Regions from separate parts of the Bacillus sp. DTU_2020_1000418_1_SI_GHA_SEK_038 genome, predicted to be linked through region 1. Evidence: riboswitches for the same ligand, from Rfam matches in the RefSeq annotation. Region 1 holds a riboswitch; the other holds the start of a gene.
What was found. Region 1 has a riboswitch for cobalamin ahead of RRV45_RS12950 (ribonucleoside-diphosphate reductase subunit alpha). Riboswitches for the same ligand answer to the same signal wherever they lie in the genome.
Positions count from the first base shown of each region.

Region 2: another riboswitch for cobalamin. It lies ahead of RRV45_RS02415 (ABC transporter substrate-binding protein); the one in region 1 lies ahead of RRV45_RS12950 (ribonucleoside-diphosphate reductase subunit alpha).

Region 1 covers NZ_CP135435.1:2,629,220-2,635,153, forward strand. Annotated here, with positions in the region: gene RRV45_RS12935 (amino acid permease) at 1-977, opposite strand, end outside; gene RRV45_RS12940 (hypothetical protein) at 1,107-1,250, shown strand; gene RRV45_RS12945 (spore coat protein) at 1,324-1,821, opposite strand; cobalamin riboswitch at 2,112-2,298, shown strand; gene RRV45_RS12950 (ribonucleoside-diphosphate reductase subunit alpha) at 2,446-4,734, shown strand; gene RRV45_RS12955 (ribonucleotide-diphosphate reductase subunit beta) at 4,851-5,897, shown strand; gene RRV45_RS12960 (flavodoxin domain-containing protein) at 5,894-5,934, shown strand, end outside.
Region 2 covers NZ_CP135435.1:456,506-462,439, forward strand. Annotated here, with positions in the region: gene RRV45_RS02400 (FtsW/RodA/SpoVE family cell cycle protein) at 1-276, opposite strand, end outside; gene mgtE (magnesium transporter) at 426-1,784, opposite strand; gene RRV45_RS02410 (hypothetical protein) at 2,046-2,822, shown strand; cobalamin riboswitch at 3,100-3,291, shown strand; gene RRV45_RS02415 (ABC transporter substrate-binding protein) at 3,430-4,404, shown strand; gene RRV45_RS02420 (FecCD family ABC transporter permease) at 4,370-5,428, shown strand; gene RRV45_RS02425 (adenosylcobinamide amidohydrolase) at 5,432-5,934, shown strand, end outside.

The DNA of each region.
Region 1 (5,934 bases):
TTCGGGGCATCTCCATCTTCTGCTAAAGTGACAATCATACTGGTTACCGCAAATAGAGAAGCTGCCATGGTAGAAAAGCCCGCAATAATAATGCCTCCTGTAAATACATGCGGAAAAAAGGTGATATCATATTTATCAAGAGCAATAACAAAGGGACTTTCATTTTTACTAAATTTATCTATCGCTGCCAATCCTGTCGCTAAAGCTAAAGAGATTAAGTAAATAGTCGTTAAGATGATTAGCATAACAGAACCTGATTTACGAACATCTTCTTTATTTTTTAATCTAGTGGCTAATATCCCCATAATTTCTATCCCGCCGAAAGCATAAAATCCAAAGATTAGTGCAGACCATAAGCCATAAAATCCTCTAGGCAAGATTTCCTCTCTATTAGCAGGAATTTTAAAGTCTTTAATGTCTCCTCCAAACAACCCAAATAAGACAGTTGCTGCCAGAATAATAAACATAAAAATAGCAGCAATTTTAATAACGGCAAAAACATTTTGGGCTTTCTCAAAACCCTTTGTTCCTATGACAATGACGATAACCCCTAATACTGCGTAAATAGAGGAAAAAACCCAAAGCGGCACATCTGGGAACCAGAAGCGTGTCAGTAATGATAGTGCAGTCAACTGGCTTCCGGTTATCAGCATTTCAGAAAACCAATAGACCCAGCCGCTGCTAAATCCTGCCCAACGTCCATATGCTTTTTTCGCGTACGAACGAAATGCCCCTTTTTGCGGGTCTTTTGCGGACATTTTTCCTAAGGCGTCAAAAACGGTGTAAGTGCCGATCGCAGCTAGAATAAAGGCTATTAAAATAGCGGGACCTGTCATTCTAACACCAATTCCTGATCCAACAAAATACCCTGTTCCAATAATGCAGCCAACACCGATTAAAGACAGCTGCCACCAAGCTAATTTTTTTCCTTCTTCGCTTTTATCCCCTTTGTCACCAGCACGAGCAGGTATCTCCATGTAAATCCCTCCCTTAAACTCCAAATTATTATTTGTGCTTTGTCCTTAAATATGTATCTTGAAGCGGTCTAACCATAAAGAATAATTCATCACGAAACGTTTAAAAATAAGATCCAAGGAGGGATTAAAATGGATAATCATTGTTTTTATTGCAGGATTGAAACCGGGGAAAAAGAAATACATCACGTCACTTTTCAAGTATCGGATAAGGACAAAGATGAAATTCTTTGTCCTGATTGTTACCAGGAATGGCTGCATGGAATTAAAGGTTAATACATACAAAAAGGACTTTTCTCAAAGTTGGAAAAGTCCTTCTTACTGTTCAATTTACATAACATATTTATTTTCATTCATACTTCATATTCAACGCTTTTTGTGCATTATTAAGATCATTTTGCAAAAGCTGCCCGAAATCATATGAAGGATAGTAACCCTTCCGATACATATAAAGGTAAATACTTTCATGGCCATTAATCACTCTGATCATTTGGTTTACTAAAACTTTTCTTAACTCAGGGGTAGCTGTTTCTGTTATGGCAACTGCATAATTACGGACGGCCGTTTTTAGCAGCACCAAAAGGTCACCGGCATAAAAAGCAATATCGTCCCCTACTGGTTCATTTCTTCCTGGTGGAATCGGGGCTGAGGGGTAATATCGGATTAGTTCATTTAGGTTTTTTTCCATATCTTTTATGGATTTCCGATAAATAACTTTAAGTTCATTGTCACTTGCTTTTTTAAATGCCATTTTCAATTTCATTAATCCAATTGATTGAAAACCGACTAACTCATGAATTTCAAGGGTTTCATGCCAGGCTAACGTTTTTCGAATATCATAATTCATTTCTTATCCTCCATTATTAAATAGTGCACACACCCTATCCTATTCCAAATATGGTGAGTAGATATTTGTCCCTTCTTCTATTTCTGACTAGAAAATATTTATTAAGAAAATGCTAATATTAATTTTGTGCGCTTCTTGAATGGTGGCACCAAAATAAAGAATTTATCAAAAAGAAAAATATTAAATATTCCCTCTATTTTAAAAAGGTTGTCAAAATAACGCATTTGACTTATAATCGAAAAAGTTACATATATATAGTGTTTATTTTTGTTCAATAACACAATATACAGTGATAAACCAATAAATATGGTGTCCCTTTATGGACTTAATAGGGAATCTGGTGAAAATCCAGAACTGTTCCCGCAACTGTAAGTGCTATCGAAATAAGTAGAAACCACTGTCTTTTTTTAAGATGGGAAGGACTTAAAGTAGGCTAAAGCACAAGTCAGGAGACCTGCCATATTTATAACGTGTTATCTTCTTCGGGAGTTGGGAAGGTAAAACGAGGGTATTTTGATAGACTATTTTTTTTATATTCTATTATCATATCAGCGTTTTACTTACCCATCCTCGTCTTGAGAGATGGGTTTTTTGTATTTTTAAAAAAGTAAAGGGGACTTGATAATGAATACATCTATTGTAACGGAATTAGATTCAGTATTAGCGGAGTTAGACAGAGCTTCAAACACTTATAAGATAAACGTGGAACCACTAAAACATCAGTTGAAAGAACTGCAAAGAACCGAGTCATCTTTAAATCAGCATGCACTTCTTTATTCACTGAATAATATATCTATGGAACAGCCTAACTGGACCTTTCTAGCAGCTCATTTATATTTAAATGAATTGTATGTAAAGGCTGCAAAAAATAGAGACTATAACGAAAGTCTAAAATATGGTGACTTTTATCATCTTGTAAAAGAACTCACGACTATTGGGATCTATTCGGAAGATCTACTAGCTTACTATTCAAAAGAGGAAATCAAGGAAATTGAAAAGTATATAGATCCTGAGAAAGATTATTTATTTAACTATGTTGGCCTTTTTCTTCTTGCTGATCGTTACCTTGCCAAGGATTATGAGAAAAAAATATTTGAGCTGCCACAGGAACGATTCATGATCATCGCGATGACATTAATGAAAAATGAAGATAAGTCAAAACGATTATCATTTGTCAAAGAAGCTTATTGGGCATTAAGCAATCTATATATGACTGTTGCAACCCCAACACTTTCTAATGCCGGAAAAAGCTATGGACAGCTTTCTTCTTGTTTTATCGATACGGTAGATGATTCCTTAGACAGCATCTATTTAAATAATTGGGATATTGCCAGATTAAGCAAGGATGGCGGTGGAATAGGCATTTACTATGGGAAGGTTCGGGCTTTAGGGTCAGATATAAAGAGATTTAAGGGCAATTCTTCTGGTGTTATTCCCTGGATTAGACTTGTTAATGATACGGCTGTCAGTGTCGATCAGTTAGGGCAAAGACAAGGAGCCATAGCCATTTATTTAGATGTTTTTCACAAGGATATTATGAATGGGTTTTTAGATTTAAAGACAAATAATGGGGATGAGCGCCGGAAAGCCCATGACATATTTACAGGAGTAGCGATTCCAGACCTATTCATGAAGAAACTTGAAGAAGTTGATGAAACTGGTAAAAGCATTGGCGAGTGGCACACCTTTTGTCCGCATCAAGTTAAACAGGTTATGGGATGGAAGGATGAGAATGGAAACCCATTGGGACTTGAGGATTATTATGATGAGGTCGAGGAAAAACACTTTACGAGAAAATACGAAGAAGCAGTTAACCATCCCCTTCTTCCTAGAAAAACATACCGCGCAATGGATATTATGGCAAGAATGATGGTTTCACAATTGGAAGCTGGTACACCTTATATGTTTTATCGAGATGAGGTTAACCGCCAAAATCCAAATAAACATGTAAAAGGAAATGGAAGAACTTCTATTTATTGCAGCAATTTATGCACAGAAATTATGCAGAACATGTCAGCGACTGTTATTCAGAATGAATATCAAGATGAGGATGGAAATATTATTATTGTTCGGAAGCCTGGAGATTTTGTTGTATGTAATTTATCTTCTATTCATTTGCCAAATGCGGTGAAGGCAGATGTATTGGAACGCCTAATTCGAATCCAAATGAGAATGCTTGATAATACAATCGACATTAATCAAATCTCCGTTGGACAAGCAAAATGGACGAACCAGAAATATAGAGCAGTTGGATTAGGAACATTTGGCTGGCATCATCTCTTGGCTATTAAGGGAATTCATTGGGAATCTATCGAAGCGGTTGAGTACGCAGATAATTTATATGAGGATATCGCTTATCTTGCAATAAATGCCTCAATGGAGCTTGCAAAAGAAAAAGGTGCATACAAATTATTCAAAGACTCTGAGTGGCAATCAGGAGAATATTTTAAACGAAAAGATTATTCATCTGAACGATGGAAGTATTTACAAAAAGATATCCAAATTAACGGAGTCAGAAATGGCTGGATGATGGCTGTTGCTCCAAACTCTTCAACGGCAAAAATTGGAGGATCAACCGATGGCATCGATCCACTATATGCGATCGAATATGCAGAAGAAAAGAAAAACTTCAAATTCAAAGTTACTGCACCTGATTTAGATCATAACACATACAACTATTATCGCCGTGTAAGGCATGAGTTAGACCAATTATGGAGCATCAAGCAGAATGCAGCACGACAACGGCATATTGATCAGTCAATTAGCTTCAATCTTTATGTTCGCCATGATATAAAAGCAAGAGATTTATTGCAGCTTCATTTAGAAGCCTGGAAGCACGGTTTAAAAACGACCTATTATGTACGCAGTACTTCACAAACTGAAATTGAAGATTGCGAAGCTTGCCATAGTTAATATATCAGCCTATTTTCCGATTATATCGGTGACTTTTTTGATATTTCAGCGACTTTCCGGGTATATCAGCGACTACCCGGAATAAGTTGAAAACCATTTTTAAAAGGAGCGATTCTATGTCACACCAACAATTATTAACAAAAATCAAATTGCTAAATCCTGAGTTCCCTAATAAATCTACTAATCTGATAAACGGTCAAGCATCAGGGATCCTAAATTGGAATGACATTAGATATCCACAAATGTATCGAATGTATCAGACCTTATTATCTAACTTTTGGAAGGCCCAAGAAATCAATATGCAGGATGATATTAAACAGTGGGACTCCTTGAGCACCATTGAACAAGATGTTTTTTTACGAATTAACACGCAACTGGCCTCACTTGATAGTTTACAAACGCCTATGATGACACAAGTGATGGATTATGTAACAGACCCAAGCTTTAAAGCTATATTTGCAGTTATTTCGCAGCAGGAGGCGGTTCATAATGAATCTTATTCTTATATATTAAGTTCTCTTATTCCTATTCAGGAGCAAATAGCCCGTTTTGACCAAGCGAAGGATGATCCAATTGTACGAAAGCGTAATCAATTAATTCTAGAATCGTATGAAAAGTTCAGAAATAGCCCAAACCTGCAAAATTTATTCGAGCTTGGAATTAACTCGATTAATTTAGAAGGAATTTATTTCTATGCAGGCTTTGCCTTTTTCTATAACTTGGCCCGTCAGCAAAAAATGCTTAAAACGAGTTCCATGATTAGTTATATTCAACGTGATGAAATGCAGCATGCATACTTCATTGCGCAATTTATCCGTATTCTTCTTACTGAAAATCCTGAATTAAACTCAGAGCAAAATATTCAATATGTCTATAATACTATCCAAAAAGCAGTCAAGCTTGAAAAAGAATGGGCTCATTATATATTGAAGGATATTCAAGGAATCAATTTAGAGGAATTTGAGGGCTATGTTGAATACCTCGCGAATAAACGGCTTCGGCAATTAGGCCTTGAAAACCTATATGAGGGACGGGAAAATCCGATGCCTTGGATCCATGTTTTTAGCGATGAAATGATGAATGAAACGAAGTCTGATTTCTTTGAACAAAAGTCTCGTACGTATACAAAGGTTTCTCAAGACAACGGTTTTGATGAGCTATGAGAATCGGCTTAATTTATACCTCGATTAGCGGAAATAC
Region 2 (5,934 bases), 2.2 Mb from region 1:
AAGGGGTGAAATAAATAGTCCGATAAGGAGCAAAATTCCAAGCCCGTAAAGAATCCAAGAAAGTCTTTTGATTTGTTCACTGTCAAAATACATGACAATTCCTATTATCACAATTCCCACTGCATAATTCTTAATTTGGCTCAACACAAAGTTTCCTTCATATTGACCGGATGCTTGCCCGCTATATATAGCCATACAACTTATTAAAAAAAATATAAATAAAAGGAGACACAATGTCCAATCGAATCGTTCCGATACCTTTATTGGTTTATTCATCAAGCATGCACCTATTTCTTTTCATTCTTTCCATTTCATCGTAACAAAGAAAAAAATCCCTTTCAATGTATTTCCTCCTGCATACTTATATGACGAAAAAAAGAGCCTAGGGGTTTCCAAAAAAATAAAAGCACGGAAGATCCATGCTTTTACATAAGATGATTAATAAACATTGTCGCAATCCCAAAGTATGTTACAAGGGAGAAAATATCATTTAATGTTGTAATTAACGGTCCTGAGGCAACAGCAGGGTCGATTTTGAACCGGTACAAAATTAAAGGTATGATCGTTCCTGCAAGTGTCCCAATAATTAGCGTAAGGAATAATGAAACGCCGACAACGACTCCTAAAATGGCATTATCTTGCCAGAAATAAGCAATAAGAAATATTAAAATTCCGCAAATTAAGCCAATAATCAAGCTTACCCCAAATTCTCTCATAATGAGGTTAAATACAACTTTTTTGTCTATATCATTGGAGACAAGCCCTCTGACAACGACAGCAAGGGATTGGGTGCCGGTATTTCCGGTCATTCCAGAGATCATAGGCATGAAGAAGGCGAGTGCTACGACTTTCTGAAGAGTATCTTCATAGCCGCTAATAATACTCCCTGATAAAATTCCGATAAATAAGAGTAAAATCAGCCACGGCAGTCTTCGATAGGCTGCAACGAAAGCCTTTGTTTCAAAATCAATTGATTTCCCCGAAGCAGAAAGTTTTTCAAAATCTTCATTTGCTTCTTGAATAACAACGTCAATAATATCGTCAACAGTAGCAATTCCCATCAATACATTTTCTTCACTGACGACAGGAATCGCTAGAAAGTCATATCTTTCAACGAGTCTCGCAACTTCTTCCTGGTCGGTTGTCACGGATACCGAAATAACCCGTTCGTACATAATATTCTTAATGACCTCGGAAGGCTCAGCAATCAGGAGGTCACGGTATGATACAACGCCGACAAGTTTCCGTTCCTGATCTATGACATATAAATAATTGATGGTTTCCGCAAATTCGGCAAAAGATTTCAGCTTTCCAACCGCATCCATAACAGTATAGTAATCCCGAATCCAAACGAAGCGGTTTGTCATTAACCGCCCAGCTGTCTCAGGCGGATAATTCATAATGTCCTGAACGATTTGGGATTCGCTTTTCTTCATTCCAGAAAGAAGCGAAGCGATTTTCTCAGGAGATAAATCATCCAAGAGGAGGGCTAAGTCATCATTGTCCATTAAATCGAGAACTTTTCCTGTTTTCTCGATGCCCAATTTATTTAAAACCGCTAGCTGATCTTCTTTACTTAGCTCTTGTATTAAGTCAGCAAGCCGGTCAACATTCATATAAAGCAAAAAACGAGTCTTATGCTTTTCTGGGAGGTCTTCGTAAATTTGGGCAATATCATAAGGCTGCAATTCATCAAGAATGGTTTCAAACTCTTTTTTCTTATTTTCCTTTAATGTTTTAATAATGTGAAGAGTGATCTGATTTTCTGTCATATTCTGAATCATTCGTCTCACACTCCTTTCGCGGGAATGAGGTTTTATCTATATGGCACATGGCATAATGAATAACATATCATGAATATTATAAAAAAAGTTGCTATTGAAAGAAATGCAGTTATGATAAATATAATTGAAACTTTTATGTGGAAAATAAAACTAGTGATACTTTAAATTGATTTTTATTGATAAGATGATTTTGTTATTAAATGTCTTTATTTATTCTAAAAATGAAAGCATATATTTATTATAAGTACGGAGGTTTCACCATTGAAAAAAAGGAACCATAATATTCGAGACATCATCTATATTCATTTGAATGAACGTGAGCAATATGTTGTGACGTACGGAATTGAATTTGCTGAGTTCGCACAAGCTTTGTTCGAATCAATCAACAATCTCCTATTATTAAAGCACCGCTATGATGATGCGGACTTTAATATGCACACCTTACATGAATATATATCAAAAGACAAGCTGAGAAAGCTGATGGATAAAGACGTATATGGGTATGGTGATTTCTGCTGGATTGATTTTGAAGAGGAAGAGGATTTAAATGAGCTTTCTGGTCAGGCTATCGCGGAGCTATTATACATTGGACATTTAAAGGAGCATCTAAAACCGCCATTTTATAATAATTTAAGTAACCGATTTGTATATTTAGCTCATGATGACGGCTGGTTTAATAAAACATATTATCGGGATTTCGATGATTTTTTCCATATGCTCGGGGATGTCATTCCTGAAAAGATGGCAAATACAAAGGTAGAGAAATCACTGCTAGGCTTGAAGAAAAAGAAAACCTATCCGCCGATATCAAATGATATACTTCGTACATTGAAACCCCTTATGAGAGAAGGGGTCGTACTGTCTATTAAGGATATTGATCAAAGTCGGACAAAAATTGAAATTCCCATTTGGCCCATAGGGGATTTAACCGATATGGATGAAATGTATGAGGAATACGAATATATTGCGAAAACCCCATGTTCTGCAAAACTTGTCTTTGATAAAAAGCTAAGGGAATGGAAAATGTATGGCCAATAACGGATGTATATCTGTTATTGGTTTTTTGCTGGAGGGAAAGTGTAAGATTCATGGATCTCACTTTGATTTAATCCCAAGAGAAACGGTCACCATAAAGGTTTATGAATTACGAAAAAACTTGAATTTATTAAGGGAAAATAAATAACCTTTCTCCTTTTTCAAAAATATAGTGTATAATCGAAAGTGCGGAAAAATTTCATACATATTTAAAGAATGGGTGTCTTTTTAAAAGATAAGAGAGCATAGGTTTTCTCGAGTTTGAGAACTGTCTAGCTCCAGCGCCTAGCCCCGACAAGGCGCTTGCGCTTTTCTTAATAAGACTTAAAAGGGAAGTTGGTGTAATTCCAACGCGGTCCCGCCACTGTAATTGGGAGCTTACTGCAATTAGCCACTGTACATGTATGTATGGGAAGGCGCAGAAAAGCAATGACCATGAGCCAGGAGACCTGCCTAATTCTTACGCACCACAAGCCTACGAGGATAGGAGGTGTTTGACAGGTACAAGTCTTATTTTCTGATATACCTATTCAAACATCTCCATATTAAATGTGGGGATGTTTTTTTTATTTTAAAGGAGTTAGGAATTTCAAAATTGGAGGAATTTAGAATGAAAAAGCTATATTCATTATTATTCGCACTGCTTCTTGCTGTTGGCGTTTTGGCCGGATGTGGGGGAAGTGCAGAAGAACCAAAGGAAAATAATGCAGAGAAGGAAACACAACCAGCACAAGAGGAAAAAGCTGATTTTCCAGTCACAATAAAGGATGCCCTCGATAATGAGGTTGTCATAGAATCAAAGCCTGAGAAAATTGTTTCTCTGATTCCAAGTAATACAGAAATTGCGTTTGGATTAGGTTTAGGTGAGGAAGTCGTTGGTGTGTCTGATTACGATAACTATCCAGCTGAAGCTTCTGAAAAAGAGAAAATTGGCGGCATGGAATTTAATGTTGAGAAGATTATTTCCTTAAGCCCGAACCTCGTATTGGCACACGCTTCTAGCGCTCAAAGTGCAGAAGCTGGTCTTCAGCAGCTAAGAGATGCAGGAATTAATGTCCTTATTGTTAATGATGCAGCGAATTTTGATGAAGTCTTTAATTCTATTAACATGATAGGAACTGCTACTGGGAAGAAGGTAGAAGCAGAGGCTCTTGTTGAAAGCATGAAAGCAAAGCTTGAAGAAATTAAAGAAAAAGCTAAAGCCATTAAGGACGAAGAGCGCAAGAAAGTGTTTGTTGAAGTTTCCCCAGCTCCAGAAATTTATGCTGTTGGAGCCAACACGTTTATGGACGAAATGCTTCAAATGATTCATGCAGATAACGTAGTAACCGAAGAAAATTGGCCAAAAATGGATCCAGAGGCGGTAATTGAAAGAAATCCGGATGTAATCATTACAACTCACGGATATTATACAGAAGACCCTGTTGGCAATGTACTAGCCCGTGATGGCTGGCAGGATATTAATGCCGTTAAAAATAATCAGGTGGTAGACGTAGATTCTGATACAGTTACGCGTTCAGGCCCAAGGCTTGTTGAAGGAGTAGAGCTACTTGCAAAAGCAATTTACCCGGAAACATTTAAATAATAAGGTTTTTGCTTATATTCTAGCATCGGCATTTTTAGTAACTGCTATGCTGTTAGGCATTTCCATTGGAACGGTTTCGGTTCCAGCTATAGATATTATTAAAATTATTGGTGCAGAAATTTTCCGCATGACACCAAATGAACAAATTGATTCCATGTTTTCAAATATTGTCATGAATATCCGTCTTCCTAGAGTTATTCTGGCAGGCTTGGTTGGCGCATCTCTCGCAATTGCGGGAGCCGCCTTCCAAGGTTTATTAAGAAATCCTCTCGCAGACCCGTATACGCTAGGTGTTTCTTCAGGTGCCTCAGTGGGAGCTGTTATTACACTATTCTTCGGACTTTCCATTCCGTTTGTGGGCCTTTTTACGCTTCCATTGTTAAGCATCCTTTTTTCATTTGCTACCATTTTTCTCGTCCTGCTGTTTGCCCGTCATGTGGAACGGTCGATGAAGGTAGAGACGATTATTTTAACAGGTATTATTTTCAGTTCCTTTTTAGGAGCATTTATTTCACTGATGATTGCTCTAACAGGTGAGGAATTAAGACAAATAATTGGCTGGCTGCTCGGCAGTGTATCGATGCGCGGATGGGCTTATATCAAAATTATCATTCCATTTTTCATCATTGGGTCAGTTATACTGATAATAAATAGCAATGAACTAAATGCCATGTCCTTTGGGGAAGAAAGAGCCCAGCATATAGGCGTGAATGTGCAGAGAAGAAAGCTGATGATTCTTATTGCAGGCTCAATGCTTACAGGAGCGGCTGTGGCGGTTTCGGGTACGATCGGTTTTGTAGGGCTCGTTATTCCTCATTTGACTAGGCTGCTGTGGGGACCGGATCATAAGCACTTATTGCCTTTATCCATATTAACAGGCGGCGGCTTCCTTATACTTGCCGATCTTGTAGCAAGAACCATTATCTCTCCAACCGAGCTTCCCATTGGGGTTATTACAGCGCTTATAGGGGCACCTGTATTTGCAATCATTTTGATGAAACGAAGAACGGAAAGAAGAGGATAAATTATGCTTAGCGTCCAACAGATAACAGGAGGATATACAGGAGAGTCTGTCATCAAGAATGTATCCTTTGAACTGGAAAAGGGAGAGCTATTCGGGATATTGGGTCCGAATGGAAGCGGGAAAACGACGTTGCTCAAAATGCTTAGCGGCATTTTGCCTTTTAGCAGCGGGGAGGTCTTATTAAAAGGAAAATCATTAAGTGATTACTCCACTAAAGAATTGGCGAAAATCATTGCTGTTCTGTCCCAGCATTCCAATCAAAGCTTTTCTTATACTGTAAGGGAAACGGTTTCATTAGGCAGGTATGCCCATCAAAAAGGATGGTTTCATTCATGGTCACAGGAGGATGAACGGATAGTAAAGCAGGCAATGGAGCAGACAGGCGTTGAGCTTTTTGAAAGCCATTATCTTCATGAGCTTTCAGGCGGAGAAAGACAAAGGGTTTTCTTAGCACAGGCACTGGCACAGGAGCCCGAAATTTTGCTGCTGGATGAACCGACGAATCA